DNA from 2 places in the Pseudomonas tremae genome. Region 1 is predicted to be linked to the other one. Evidence: predicted binding sites of a transcription regulator. Region 1 holds the regulator's gene; the other holds the start of a gene.
The links. The regulator FliA, encoded in region 1, starts transcription of late flagellar genes. The targets are predictions, from matches to a motif close to CTAAAGTTTNNNNNNNNNNNGCCGNTAA.
Positions count from the first base shown of each region.

Region 2: a site for FliA is predicted at 3,833-3,860, ahead of I9H09_RS25930 (methyl-accepting chemotaxis protein). Genes of this name have one in related genera too.

Region 1 is NZ_CP066270.1:1,886,019-1,893,034, reverse strand. It holds gene I9H09_RS08770 (chemotaxis protein CheA) at 1-883, opposite strand, end outside; gene I9H09_RS08765 (protein phosphatase CheZ) at 916-1,701, opposite strand; gene I9H09_RS08760 (chemotaxis response regulator CheY) at 1,721-2,095, opposite strand; gene fliA (RNA polymerase sigma factor FliA) at 2,350-3,090, opposite strand; gene fleN (flagellar synthesis regulator FleN) at 3,087-3,920, opposite strand; gene flhF (flagellar biosynthesis GTPase FlhF) at 4,036-5,367, opposite strand; gene flhA (flagellar biosynthesis protein FlhA) at 5,379-7,016, opposite strand, start outside.
Region 2 is NZ_CP066270.1:5,710,075-5,717,090, reverse strand. It holds gene I9H09_RS25945 (putative bifunctional diguanylate cyclase/phosphodiesterase) at 1-1,311, shown strand, start outside; gene I9H09_RS25940 (NorM family multidrug efflux MATE transporter) at 1,324-2,706, opposite strand; gene I9H09_RS25935 (LysR substrate-binding domain-containing protein) at 2,862-3,782, shown strand; gene I9H09_RS25930 (methyl-accepting chemotaxis protein) at 3,964-5,940, shown strand; gene I9H09_RS25925 (class I SAM-dependent methyltransferase) at 6,449-7,016, shown strand, end outside.

The DNA.
Region 1 (7,016 bases):
CAGGCGCAGGCTTTGCAGCAACAGCTGCGGGCGCAGGTGCAGCGGCAACCGGAGCGGCTACAGCAGCGGGCGCAGGTGCAGCGGCAACCGGAGCGGCTACAGCAGCGTCGAAAGAACCTTTGCCATGCAACTGATCAAGCAGCGCCTCGAACTCGTCGTCAGTGATTTCATCACCGGCGGGCGCAGCAGCGGCGCTCTTGGCAGCAGGGGCCGGGGCAGCTGCGGCGTCGGGTGCAAACTTGCCCTTGCCGTGCAGCTGATCAAGCAGCGATTCGAATTCCTGGTCGGTGATTTCATCGCCCACTGGCGCAGGTGCAGCAGCAGCTGCCACTGGCGCGGCCACAGACACCGGGCTGGTGCCGTGCAGCGAATCCAGCAGTTGCTCGAATTCATCATCGGTAATGTCGCCGTCGGCCTGAGCCTGAGCCGCCGGGGCAACTGCCTCGGCCACTGGTTGCGGCTCTGGCTCTGGCGCTTCGACCACATCCGCAGATTGTGGCTCAGCCAGCCGCGCCAGGGCAGCCAGCAGCTCAGGGGTCGCCGGGGTGACGTTGGTTCTTTCTCGTACTTGACCAAACATGCTGTTGACGGTGTCCAGAGCCTCCAGGACCACATCCATCAGTTCGGAATCAACGCGACGCTCACCCTTGCGCAGGATGTCGAAGACGTTTTCGGCGATGTGGCAGCACTCCACCAGCTCATGGAGCTGGAGGAAGCCGGCGCCGCCTTTTACAGTGTGAAAACCGCGAAAAATTGCATTGAGCAGGTCAGCATCATCCGGTCGGCTTTCCAGCTCGACCAACTGCTCTGACAACTGCTCCAGAATTTCGCCGGCCTCTACCAGAAAATCCTGAAGGATTTCTTCATCGGCGCCGAAGCTCATGGGGTGCTCCCTAAATTAACCGTCAACAGACCTTAGAAGCCGAGGCTCGATAGCAGATCGTCTACATCATCCTGTCCGGATACGACGTCTTCACGTTTATCGGCATGAATCTGCGGACCTTCACCCTTGGCGAGATGTTTTTTAGGATCTTTTTCTGCAAGGATGGATTCTTCGTCATGTTCGATGCCTGCGAAGCGATCGACATGGCTGGCCATGAGCACCAGCTTGAGCAGATTGCTCTCAACTTCAGTGACCAGCTGCGTAACGCGCTTGATCACCTGACCCGTAAGGTCCTGATAATCCTGAGCAAGCAGAATATCGTTGAGATGGCCGGCAACCTGGTGGGTTTCCTTTTCGGTGCGCGTCAGAAAACCGTCGACTCGCTTGGCCAGCTCGCGAAACTCTTCAGCGCTGATTTCGCGGCGCATGAAACGCCCCCAATCCTCGCTCAAAGCCTTGGCGTCGGAACTCAGGCCATTCATGACCGGCGTACTTTCCTCGACCAGGTCCATCGTGCGGTTGGCTGCGTTCTCGGTCAGCCTGACTACGTACGACAGGCGTTCGGTGGCGTCGGTGATTTGCGACACTTCCTCGGCCTGAGGCATGTGCGGATCGATATGAAAGTTGACGATTGCACTGTGAAGCTCACGCGTCAGCTTGCCCACTTCCTGATAAAGGCCGCGGTCACGTGTCTGATTGAGCTCATGGATCAGTTGCACAGCCTCGCCGAAACGACCCTTTTCAAGGCTGGTAACGAGTTCCTGCGCGTGTCTTTTTAGGGTCGACTCAAAGTCGGCCATCGAATCATTGTTATCCATAGCGCCCTCGCGGCATGCATCAGCTATTGACGCGGTCAAAGATCTTTTCGATCTTCTCTTTCAGCGCTTGAGCCGTGAATGGCTTGACTACATAACCGTTCACCCCGGCCTGAGCAGCTTCAATGATCTGCTCACGCTTGGCTTCTGCAGTGACCATCAGCACGGGAAGATTCTTGAGGCGATCATCCGCACGGACCTGACGCAACAGATCGATACCGGACATGCCAGGCATGTTCCAGTCGGTCACCAGAAAGTCAAAGGCACCGCTTTGCAGCATCGGCAGTGCGGTCAGACCATCATCCGCTTCCGATGTGTTGGTAAACCCCAGATCACGCAAAAGGTTCTTGATGATCCGCCGCATCGTTGAGAAGTCATCAACGATGAGGATTTTCATGTTCTTGTCCAATTCGACCTCCAAGCAGTCTTTAACGCATTCAGCACCTGAACACGCTGTTCACTCAATACTGGCACAGCACACCTCCAGCTATACGAAACGACGACGGGCTTGGCACAACGACAGGCAAAGACCTTGAACGAAAGCCCATCGAGACAATGTTCGATGGGCTTGCGTCTCGTTCATCCTGTTACCACGTAACGCTTTGCACAGCCGGCATGCAGACAACTCGCGACTTGCGTCGCGGATTGCCGTCAACGCGCTCGCCACTCCCCCAAACGCCCTCGCAAACGAGCTGCGCACTGGCTGTGTAACTGACTGACTCGAGATTCGCTGACCCCAAGAACCTCTCCGATTTCCTTGAGATTCAGCTCTTCGTCGTAGTACAGCGCCAATACCAGACGCTCACGCTCTGGCAGATTGGCAATTGCATCGGCCAACGCAGCCTGGAAGCGCTCGTCTTCCAGATCGCGCGACGGCTCAAGCGAACCGCTTGCACCGTCCTCGTGCAGCCCTTCATGATCCCCGTCCTGCAAAAGGTCGTCGAAACTGAAAAGGCGGCTGCCCAAGGTGTCATTCAAAATCCCGTAATAATCATCAAGACTCAACTGGAGTTCGGCAGCAACCTCGTGATCTTTAGCGTCACGACCGGTTTTAGCTTCAATTGCCCGAATTGCGTCACTGACCATGCGCGTATTGCGGTGTACCGAACGCGGAGCCCAGTCACCCTTGCGGACCTCATCGAGCATCGCACCACGGATACGAATGCCGGCATAGGTCTCGAAGCTCGCACCCTTGGTGGAGTCATATTTGGTAGAGACTTCAAGCAGACCGATCATGCCGGCCTGGATCAGATCCTCGACCTGCACGCTGGCTGGCAAACGCGCCAGCAAGTGGTAGGCAATGCGCTTGACCAAAGGCGCATAGCGCTCGATCAGCTCATATTGTGAGTTCCGAGAAGTCTTGCTGTACATCTGGTAGCCGCTCGCAGTCATTGCACAGGCCCCGCACTGGTCTGGTGAACGAGTCGCTCAACGAAGAACTCGAGATGACCCCGCGGATTGGCCGGCAACGGCCAGGTATCAACCTTCTGGGCAATAGCCTTGAACGCCAGTGCACATTTGGAACGCGGGAATGCTTCGTAGACGGCACGCTGTTTCTGCACGGCCTTGCGCACGCATTCGTCATACGGCACAGCGCCTACATACTGCAGGGCAACATCAAGAAAACGGTCTGTCACTTTGGTGAGCTTGGCGAACAGGTTGCGCCCTTCCTGAGGGCTCTGAGCCATGTTGGCCAGGACCCGGAAGCGGTTCATGTCGTAGTCGCGGTTGAGCAGTTTGATCAGGGCGTAGGCATCGGTGATCGACGTGGGCTCGTCGCACACCACCAGCAGCACTTCCTGAGCAGCGCGCACAAAGCTCACCACTGATTCGCCAATACCGGCAGCCGTGTCGATCACCAGTACGTCGAGATTGTCGCCAATATCGCTGAACGCCTGGATCAGACCGGCATGCTGGGCCGGAGACAGATGCACCATGCTCTGGGTGCCGGAAGCTGCAGGCACGATACGAACCCCGCCCGGCCCCTGCAATAGAACATCGCGCAGTTCGCAGCGACCCTCTATGACATCGGCAAGCGTGCGCTTCGGCGTCAGGCCCAGCAAGACGTCGACATTGGCCAGACCAAGATCGGCATCAAGCAGCATAACGCGCCGGCCAAGCTCGGCGAGGGCCAGTGAGAGGTTCACTGACACGTTAGTCTTACCGACGCCACCTTTGCCGCCGGTCACCGCGATCACCTGTACGGGATGCATGCTGCCCATGTTATTTCTTTACCTTGTCTTGCGTAGACCGAAACCACACCGAGAACCGCACATTCACTAATGAACAATGCCAGGCAGACCGTTGATGCAGGGACATTTCAATAATATCCATCACTTAACCCACTCTCTTGCCAGGGGTGTGATAGAGGTCGGCAAACATATCAGCCATCGCTTCCTCGCTCGGCTCATCCTGCATCTGAACGCTCACCGCACGGCTAACCAGTTGGTGACGGCGTGGAATATGCAGATCTTCAGGAATACGTGGACCGTCCGTCAGGTAGGCCACTGGTAGTTCGTGACTGATCGCCAGGCTCAGGACTTCGCCGAGGCTGGCTGTTTCATCGAGCTTGGTCAGAATGCATCCGGCCAGGCCACAACGTTTGTAACTGTGATAAGCCGCTGTCAGTACCTGCTTCTGGCTAGTTGTTGCCAGTACCAGGTAGTTGCGCGATTTTATGCCACGCCCTGCCAGACTCTCCAGCTGCATGCGCAGCGCAGGATCACTGGCCTGCAGGCCGGCGGTATCGATCAGCACCACGCGCTTGCGCAGCAGTGGCTCGAGAGCCTGAACCAGAGACTGGCCCGGATCGACATGGGTAACCGGCACGTTGAGAATGCGCCCGAGCGTCTTGAGCTGCTCCTGGGCACCGATGCGGAAACTGTCCATGCTGACCAGAGCGATATTCTGCGGACCGTACTTCAGCACGTAGCGGGCTGCCAGTTTGGCCAGTGTGGTGGTCTTGCCCATACCGGCAGGACCGACCATGGCGATCACGCCGCCCTCTTCCAGCGGCTCAATGTCAGGCACGGCAATCATGCGGGCCAGATGCGCCAGCAACATGCGCCATGCCTGACGAGGCTCGTCTATGTCGGGGATCATCGACAGCAGGTCGCGGGACAGCGGGCCGGACAAGCCGACACGTTGCAGACGGCGCCAGAGGTTGGCCTGCTGCGGACGGCTGCCCTGAAGCTGATTCCAGGCCAGGGAGCCCAGCTGGACTTCCAGCAGCTCGCGCAGGCCATTCAGTTCGGAACGCATCGACTCGAAGGCGCGCTGGCCGCCAGCAGGCTCTGCGGCAGGCGCAGACGCATAGGCAGCAAACGGACGTGGCGGCTCTTCAAGCGTGGGTTCGATGTGTGTGTCTGCAGCGCTGCCGGTCTTGCCGGAAAACAGCTGGAGGTTGACCGACACGTCACTGTCACTGCGATTGTTCAGTTCAGCCTGAGCGGAAACGATGCGCGACTGGGTTTTGCGCAGTTCGTCTTCCAGCTCCATGTTGGGCACGCGAGGGGCCAGGGCAGAAAGCTTGTAATCCAGAGCAGCAGTCAGCTCGACGCCACCAGCAATGCGCCGGTTACCGATGATGGCCGCTTCGGCGCCCAGCTCATCGCGAACCAGCTTCATGGCTTGACGCATATCGGCGGCGAAAAATCGCTTAACTTGCATGACTCACTACCTCAGCCGTTTGGCCCGACAGTCGCTACGATGGTTACTTGCTTGTTGTCCGGTATTTCCTGATACGCCAGAACATGCATGTTCGGTACAGCCAATCGTCCAAATCGTGACAGCATCGCCCGGACAGGACCTGCTACCAGAAGAATTACCGGCAACCCTTGCATCTCTTGACGCTGGGCGGCCTCTATCAACGAACGCTGGAGCTTTTCAGCCATGCTGGGTTCAAGCAAAACGCCTTCTTCCTGACCCTGACCAGCCTTCTGAAGACTATTGAGCAATATCTGTTCCAACCTTGGCTCCAGAGTGATAACAGGCAGCTCCGGCTCAATGCCTACAATGCTTTGGACGATTGCACGGCTCAGACCGACCCGCACTGCCGCCACCAAAGCGGCGGTATCTTGACTCTTGCCAGCGTTGTTGGCGATAGCTTCTGCAATGCTGCGGATATCTCGCACCGGCACATGCTCGGAAAGCAGCGCTTGCAATACGTTGAGCAGCGACGACAGGGACAACACACCCGGCACCAGCTCTTCAGCCAGCTTGGGCGAGCTTTTGGCCAACAATTGCATCAACTGCTGCACTTCCTCGTGCCCGATCAGCTCATGGGAATGCTTGTACAGAATCTGATTGAGGTGGGTTGCCACCACGGTGCTGGCGTCTACCACGGTGTAGCCCAGCGACTGCGCCTGGCTGCGCTGGCTGATTTCGATCCAGACAGCCTCCAGACCAAACGCCGGGTCTCTGGCGGTAATGCCGTTCAGCGTACCGAACACCTGCCCGGGGTTGATTGCCAGTTCGCGATCCGGATAGATCTCGGCTTCGGCCAGAATCACACCCATCAGCGTCAAACGATAGGCGCTGGGCGCCAGATCGAGGTTGTCGCGAATGTGTACGGTCGGCATCAGAAAGCCCAGCTCCTGAGACAGCTTCTTGCGCACGCCCTTGATCCGCGCGAGCAATTGGCCACCCTGATTGCGATCCACCAGCGGAATCAGGCGGTAGCCCACTTCCAGACCAATGATATCGATCGGGGTCACGTCATCCCAGCCCAGCTCCTTGGAGTCCTGAACGCGGGTCGGTGATGGCAGCAGATCTTGCTGACGCTGCACTTCGGCGATGGCTTCGACCTTCACCTGGTTTTCTTTCTTCCACAACATATAGGCGCCGCCTGCAGCAACCAGACCAAGGCTGATGAAAGAGAAGTGCGGCATGCCCGGAACCAGACCCATGACGATCATGATTGCAGCGGACACACCCAGCGCTTTGTGCGAGGCAAACATCTGGCGATTGATCAGCTTGCCCATCTCTTCCGAACCGGAAGCGCGGGTCACCATGATGGCGGCAGCAGTGGACAGCAGCAGTGATGGCAATTGCGCCACCAAACCGTCACCAATGGTCAAGAGGGTGTAGACACGGCCTGCATCGGCAAACGACATGTTGTGCTGCATGATACCGACCAGCGTGCCGCCGATCAGGTTGATGAACAGAATCAGCAACCCGGCAATGGCGTCGCCGCGCACGAATTTACTGGCACCGTCCATTGAACCGTAGAACTCGGCTTCCTGAGCCACTTCGGCGCGACGGCGCTTGGCTTCAGGCTGATCGATAAGGCCGGCGTTGAGGTCGGCGTCGATCGCCAT
Region 2 (7,016 bases), 1.9 Mb from region 1:
ACCTTGCGTCGCCTGGCAGGTCAGGACCCCTTGACCGGCATCGCCAACCGCCAGGGTTTTCAGGCCCAGCTGGCCACCCGTCTGGCCGAGGGTGGCAACCTGGCGATGGGGCATCTGGACCTGGACAACTTCCGCCGCGCCAACGACTCGCTGGGGCATCAGGCCGGTGACCGGCTGATTCTGCAAGTGGTGGCGCGCCTGAAAAACCAGCTGGACGCCGGTGATCAGATCGCCCGACTCGGCGGCGACGAATTCGCTCTGCTGATCGATACCCAAGCCACACCCGCACGCGCCCTGCAACTGGCCGAACGCATTACCGACGTTCTGGCAGAGCCTTACTGGATCGATGGCGAAAGCCTGCTGCTGGGTTGCAGCCTGGGCATTGCCCACTCGCAGAGCCGTCTCGAAGCCGACCCGCTGATGTGGCACGCACATATTGCGATGCGTCAGGCCAAGAGCATCCAGGGCTGCACGTTCCACCTGTTCGACGAGCGCATCAACCGCAATGCTCGCAGCCTCGCCGACCTGGAAGGCGAGCTACGTCGTGCCTTGCGCCGTGACGAGATGGAGCTGCATTACCAACCGCGACTGTGCCTGAGCAGCGGCCGCGTGGTCGGCCTGGAAGCGCTGGTGCGCTGGCGTCACCAGGAGCGCGGGCTACTGGCGCCCAGCGAGTTCGTGCCGCTGGCCGAGCAGAGCGGCCTGATCGTGCCGCTCGGTTACTGGGTTATCTTGCGCGCCCTGCGCGACATGCAGACGTTGCGCGAGCAGGGCTTTGCGCCGCTGCACATGGCGATCAACCTGTCGTTCAGGCAGTTTCAGGACAGCCAGTTATTGCCGACATTGAGCCGCCTCATAGAGCAACACAGTGTTGACGCGCGCTGGCTGGAATTCGAGCTGACCGAAACCGCAATCATGCGGCGCAGTGACCAGGTCAGACAGACCATGGAAGCATTGCGACGGCTGGGCGTGCGGTTCTCGCTGGACGACTTCGGCACTGGCTATTCATCGTTCATGCACCTCAACAGCCTGCCCATCGCGCTGCTCAAGATCGACATGGGTTTTGTCAGCCAGATGGAAACACGCGAAGAAAACCGCAAGCTGGTCAACGCGATGATCAATCTGGCGCACAACCTGAACCTGGAAGTGGTTGCCGAAGGCGTCGAAACCGTCGGGCAACTGGAGTTGCTGCGCAGTTTCGGTTGCGATCAGGTGCAGGGCTATTTGCTGAGCAGGCCACTGCCGCTGGATGAACTGATGACCTATCTGTACTCGGAAGCCTCACACACAGAAGCTTTGACCTCCGCCTGAGCAGGCGCCAGGTCAGCCCGACACAAGCAGCCCTGCGGCCTGCCGCCGCAACAGGCGGGCGGTCTTCCATTCAAACGCATACGTCAGCGCCACTGCCGAACAGAACAGGCCCAGCGCCAGCCCCCACCAGACGCCTGATGCGCCAGCGTCGGTAGAGAAGCCGAGTACCCAGGCGGCAGGCGCGGCGATCAGCCAGTAACAGCCCAGACCGATCAGAAAGGTCGTGCGTGCATCCTTGAGCCCGCGAATCGCGCCCATGGCAATCGTCTGGGTGCCGTCGAAGAACTCGAACAACGCTGCAATGGCCAGCAGTTTGGCGGCCAGCACGACAATCTCAGCGAACGCCGGGTCGTCGATATCCAGAAACAGGCCGATGACCAGATGCGGTGCCAGCCAGAACAGCATCCCGAACATCAGCATCACGGCACCGCCAAAACCGATGCCCAGACGGCCAGCCATGCGCACCATCTCCAGGTTGCCTGCACCGTAATGCTGGCCGATACGCATGGTCACCGCGTAAGACATTCCCACTGGAACCATGAACGCCATAGACACCGTTTGCAGGGCGATCTGGTGCGCTGCCATCTGCGTGCTGCCCATTGCGCCCATGCAGAACGCTGCAAATGTGAACAGGCCGACTTCCACCGCGTATGTCCCGCCAATCGGCAGGCCCAAGCGCCACAGCTCTTTCAGGTGACTGCGCGACAGTTTCGAGAGCCCTTTGCTGATCGGGTAAGCCGCGTAGGCCGGATGCCTTTTGATATGCAGGGCCAGGGCCAGCGCCATGCAGTTGGTCACGATGGCTGTGACCAGCCCGATCCCCATCAGCCCCAGATTGGGCAGGCCGAGCCATTGATGGATCATCGCGTAATTGAGAACGAAGTTTGCTGCCGCGCCAGCCAGGCTGATGGCCATGACCGGCCCTGCACGCCCCAGAGCGCTGGTGAAACCACGCAAGGCCATGAAGCTGAGCAAGCCGGGCAGGGCGAGGGGCAGGGTGATCAAAAATTGAGCTGCCATATGCACATTGGCTTCGGCCTGCCCGAATTGCAAAAGGATCGGCTCAAGGTTCCACAGCAACAACGCAGCGATCAGCGCCATGCCCCAGGCCAGCCACAATCCGGCCTGGGTCAGGCGGGTCGCGCCTTCTGCATCGCCGGCACCATGCCGAATCGAAACCAGCGTACCGACCGCAGCCATCACGCCGACGCAGAAAAACGACACGAAGCTGTATGTGGCAGCGCCCAGCCCGCCGCCCGCCAGCGCTTCCGGTCCGATCTTGCCCATCATCACCGTGTCGGTGAACACCATCAGCATGTGCGCCATTTGCGATGCGATCAGCGGCCCGGCCAGGCGCAGGATGATCCAGAGTTCTTTGAGGGCGGGATGCTGCATGGTGGCAATGCTCTACGGCGGAGTTCAGATGGACGCCTATTCTGGGTGGATACGCGCGCAAGCACAAAACGATAAATGCGATGCTCAGCATGACTAAAACTCATGCGAGATGATTTGCGTTACAGTGACTGCCCATCGCCGGCAGGACGCTATGCATGTCCCGTAATCTTCCTCCTCTTTACGCACTAAGGGCATTTGAAGCTGCCGCACGACATACCTCGTTCACGCGCGCGGCTGAAGAACTATCAATTACCCAAAGTGCAGTAAGCCGTCATATACGCACCTTGGAAGAGCATTTCGCCTGCCGTCTTTTTCAGCGTAATGGCCGCAACTTGCAACTTACCGAGTCGGCACGTGCCTTGTTGCCCGGTGTACGCGATGGCTTTCTGGCGCTGGAGCGGGCCTGCAGCACCCTGCAGACCGAAGAGGGCATTCTGCGCATGAAAGCGCCCTCTACGCTGACCATGCGCTGGCTGCTGGCCCGTCTGAGTCGCTTTCGTCATCTGCAGGTGGGCAACGAGGTGCAATTGACCAGCGCCTGGATGGACATCGATGCCGTGGACTTCGCCCAAGAGCCGTTCGACTGCGCGATCCTGCTCAGTCATGGGCACTTCCCATCGGATTGGGAAGCTACCCTGCTGTTCCCGGAGCTGTTGATCCCCGTGGGTGCGCCGACGTTGCTGCAAGATCCGCCATGGGACGTCGAGCGTCTGGCCAAGGCGGAGTTGCTGCACCCCACGCCCGACCGACGTGACTGGCGCACCTGGCTGAACCGCATGGGCCTGGCAGACCAGGTGTCGCTCAAGGGCGGGCAAGTGTTCGACACCCTCGAGCTGGGAATGATTGCCGCAGCACGCGGCTATGGCGTGTCGATGGGTGATCTGCTGATGGTCGCCGAAGACGTGGCGCAATCGCGCTTGAGTATTCCTTGGCGCACAGCTGTGTTTAGTGGCGAAAACTATTATCTGGTGTGGCCGCGCACAAGGCCCGGTGCAGAGAGGTTGCGGCGCCTCAGTGATTTTCTTCAGTCGGAAGTGAAAGCCATGGAGTTGCCGTTAGTTGAAATACTGAAATGAAAATTTGTTTAGTATTGAACTGCCATCATTTGTTAATGTCTCGCCTCGCGCTCAAGTAACGATCTTGCTAGCCGAAGCATTTCCTGACGACTGCCCCTGCGGCGGCTTAAAACCTTAACTTAATTCAGCTGAATGGTAAGCCACGGACCCGGCGACTCCAATCATTTGGCGTGGAGTCTCTATGTCCAAGCCCCGTACCCGAATTGCCTCGCAACTCGGTATTGCTCTGGCAGTGATCCTGGCAGTTGTCATCAGCGGCAGTACGCTATTTGCCTTGAGGTCTCTGGACGCATCCAATCTGGTCATTCGCGAAGAACACATGTCGAGCGAAGCCAGACTGCTGGCCGATCAGCTCAACACGTTCCACAGCACGCTGCGCGACAGTACCCAGCGCTTGAGCGGATTGTTCGAGAAGCGCTTCGCCGGAGGCCTGAGTTTGCAGGCTGACAAGCCGGTTAACGTAGCGGGCACGCAGACCCCCAGCCTGTATTCCGGCGATACCGCGCTGAACAATGACTTTGCCGAAGTCGACGAATTTCGCTCGATGACCGCAGGCGTGGCCACGATCTTCGTGCGCAGCGGCGACGACTTCATCCGCATCAGCACCTCCCTGAGCAAGCAGGATGGCACTCGCGCCATCGGCACCGTGCTTGATCGCAAGGGTGCAGCGTATGAGCGCTTGATGGCCGGCCAGAGCTACGTCGGCAAAGCGGTCCTGTTCGATCGCTATTACATGACCCAGTACAGCCCGGTTCGCGACAGCAGCGGCAAAATCATTGCGGCACTGTTCGTGGGTTTCGATTACACCGATGCGCAGAAAACCCAGTTCGACAACCTGAAGAGTTTCCGTATCGGCTCCACCGGTTCGCTGGCCCTGCTGGACGACAAGGGCACCTGGCTGGTTCCGCCTGCGGGCGTCAAATCTCCGGAAGGCGCCGCAAAAGCCGTTGCGGACCTGGCCAGCAAACCAGGCAAGGCGCAGTTCTGGGATGAAGGTGGCGATGACTATTACAGCGTAGGCCAACCGTTTGCCGGTGGCCCCTGGACAGTCATTGCCAGCATGCCACGCAATGAAATCAGCGAAGTGACCTGGAGCGTGGGCACCCAGTTGGCTATAGGCAGTCTGCTGGCCATGCTGATCGCAGTCATCAGCGCCATCTGGCTGCTGCGCAGCAAGCTGCGGCCGCTGTCGGAACTGGTCCGTCAGGCAGATGCCCTGGGCGCCGGCGACCTGAGCGTTCGCCTCAACGTCACCAGCAATGATGAAATCGGGCAGTTGTCCGGCAGTTTCAACAAGATGAGTGAAGCACTGTCGTCGATGGTGTCGCACATCCGCATCGCCGCGCAGGAAGTCAGCAGCCGTGCCAACGCACTGTCCGGTCTGTCCGGTGGCGCTTTCGAGGGTATGGAGCAACAGTCCGGCGAGATCACCAGCATGGCTGGTGCCGTCGAGGAGTTCAGTGCCACGTCGATGAACATTGCCGACAACATGGGCAATACCGAGCGTCTGGCGCAGGAAAATGCGCAACAGACCCGAATCGGTCGGACCTCGATGGACGAAGCGTCTTCATCGCTGCAACAGATCGCGACCTCTCTCGGCAGCACGGCCAAGGTCATCGACACACTGGGTCAGCGTTCACAGGAAATCGGCAGTATCGTCGGGGTGATTACCTCGATTGCCGACCAGACCAACCTGCTCGCCCTCAACGCCGCCATCGAGGCTGCACGTGCCGGTGAACAAGGCCGCGGCTTTGCCGTGGTGGCGGATGAAGTTCGCAGCCTGGCGTCACGAACGCGCGAAGCCACTGACGAAATCTCCGGCATGATCGCCAGCATCCAGCAGGAAACCGGCAACGCGATCAGCACCATGCAACAGGGCAACACCCTGATGCAGGAAGGCCTGGCGCTTAACTCCAAAGTGGCCTCTGCGCTGGCGCAGATCGACGAACAGAGCCGCTCGGCAGGCCATCAGTTCGCAGCCATCACCACCGCGACCCAGGAGCAAAGCAGCACAGCGACCATGCTCAGCAGCAACTTGCAAAGCATCGCCATGGCCAACAGCGAACAACGCCAGGTGATGTCCAACCTCGCGATCACCGCTCAGGAACTGAACGGCCTGGCGACTGAGTTGCGCAATGAGGTTGACCGGTTTCGTTGAGTGCTCATATCTGATCAGCCTGCCAATGCTCAGCACTGTCGTGCGGCCGGTACGGAGTAAACCGGGTTCAGGGTGCAATGGGCGGCCGTATTGCGGTCGCCGACATGAGCGCCCGCTCGCCTGGATATCAATGGTCGGTGTTAACAGGGCGGCCATTGCCGAGCGGCAGGCAGCATGGGTGTCTGAGTTGCCATAGTCGTCTCTGCTGATAAGTGATTTGTCACCATGTATCTCAAATGAGACACAAGCAACGCCTCGCGTCATCAGCCCTTATTTCGCCAAGTGAGTTCGAGTTGAGCTCAGGTTAGCGCTTTCACGAAATTGAATAGTCAGCCGATAACCCGCTGTATCAGCGGATATTTCCGATAACCCCGCATCACCAGACGCCGACTCTTTGAAAGCCCCTACACTTTATTGACTGATGCCTGAACCCGACGCGGATGTTTCAGCAGAATCCCCGGAATACCTCATCCAGCCCACCGCAATTACCTCGTCAAGGATTCCGACCATGAAGCAATATGTTGAAAACTATCAGCCCACCGAAGGCTTTCCCCCTGCAACGGGCTACGTGGAAGGTGATTCGGTCTCTCCAAAGGCGATGATTTTCCATATCCTGAAAGACCCGGGCGCCGAGGTTGAAGTGCTGGATATAGGGTTTGGCTCCGGTACGCTGGGGGCTTTGATCAAATCAAACCCGGACACTGCACACTGGTCGGTGGACGGCATCGATGGCTGGGAAGCCAATTGCCAGAATTCGCAGCTGTATGAAAACGCCACCTACCGCAATATCTGGCATGGCCTGGCTCAGGAATTGTCATCCGAGCGACTGGCCCAGTACCGGATAATCTGCCTGCTGGACGTGGTCGAGCACCTGACGGCTGACACTGCCCGGTGGCTGGTGCGGACGCTGCTGTCCAGTCTGGGGCCTGATTCCTACCTGTTTATCAGCACCCCTTTGTGGTTCTACCCGCAAGATGCTCAGCAGGACGGCGATCTTGAGGAACATCTGATCGGCGTACCGGCTTCGTCGATGATGGCGCTGTGTCCGCACCTTTATGCGGTCAATCAGCCGCTGA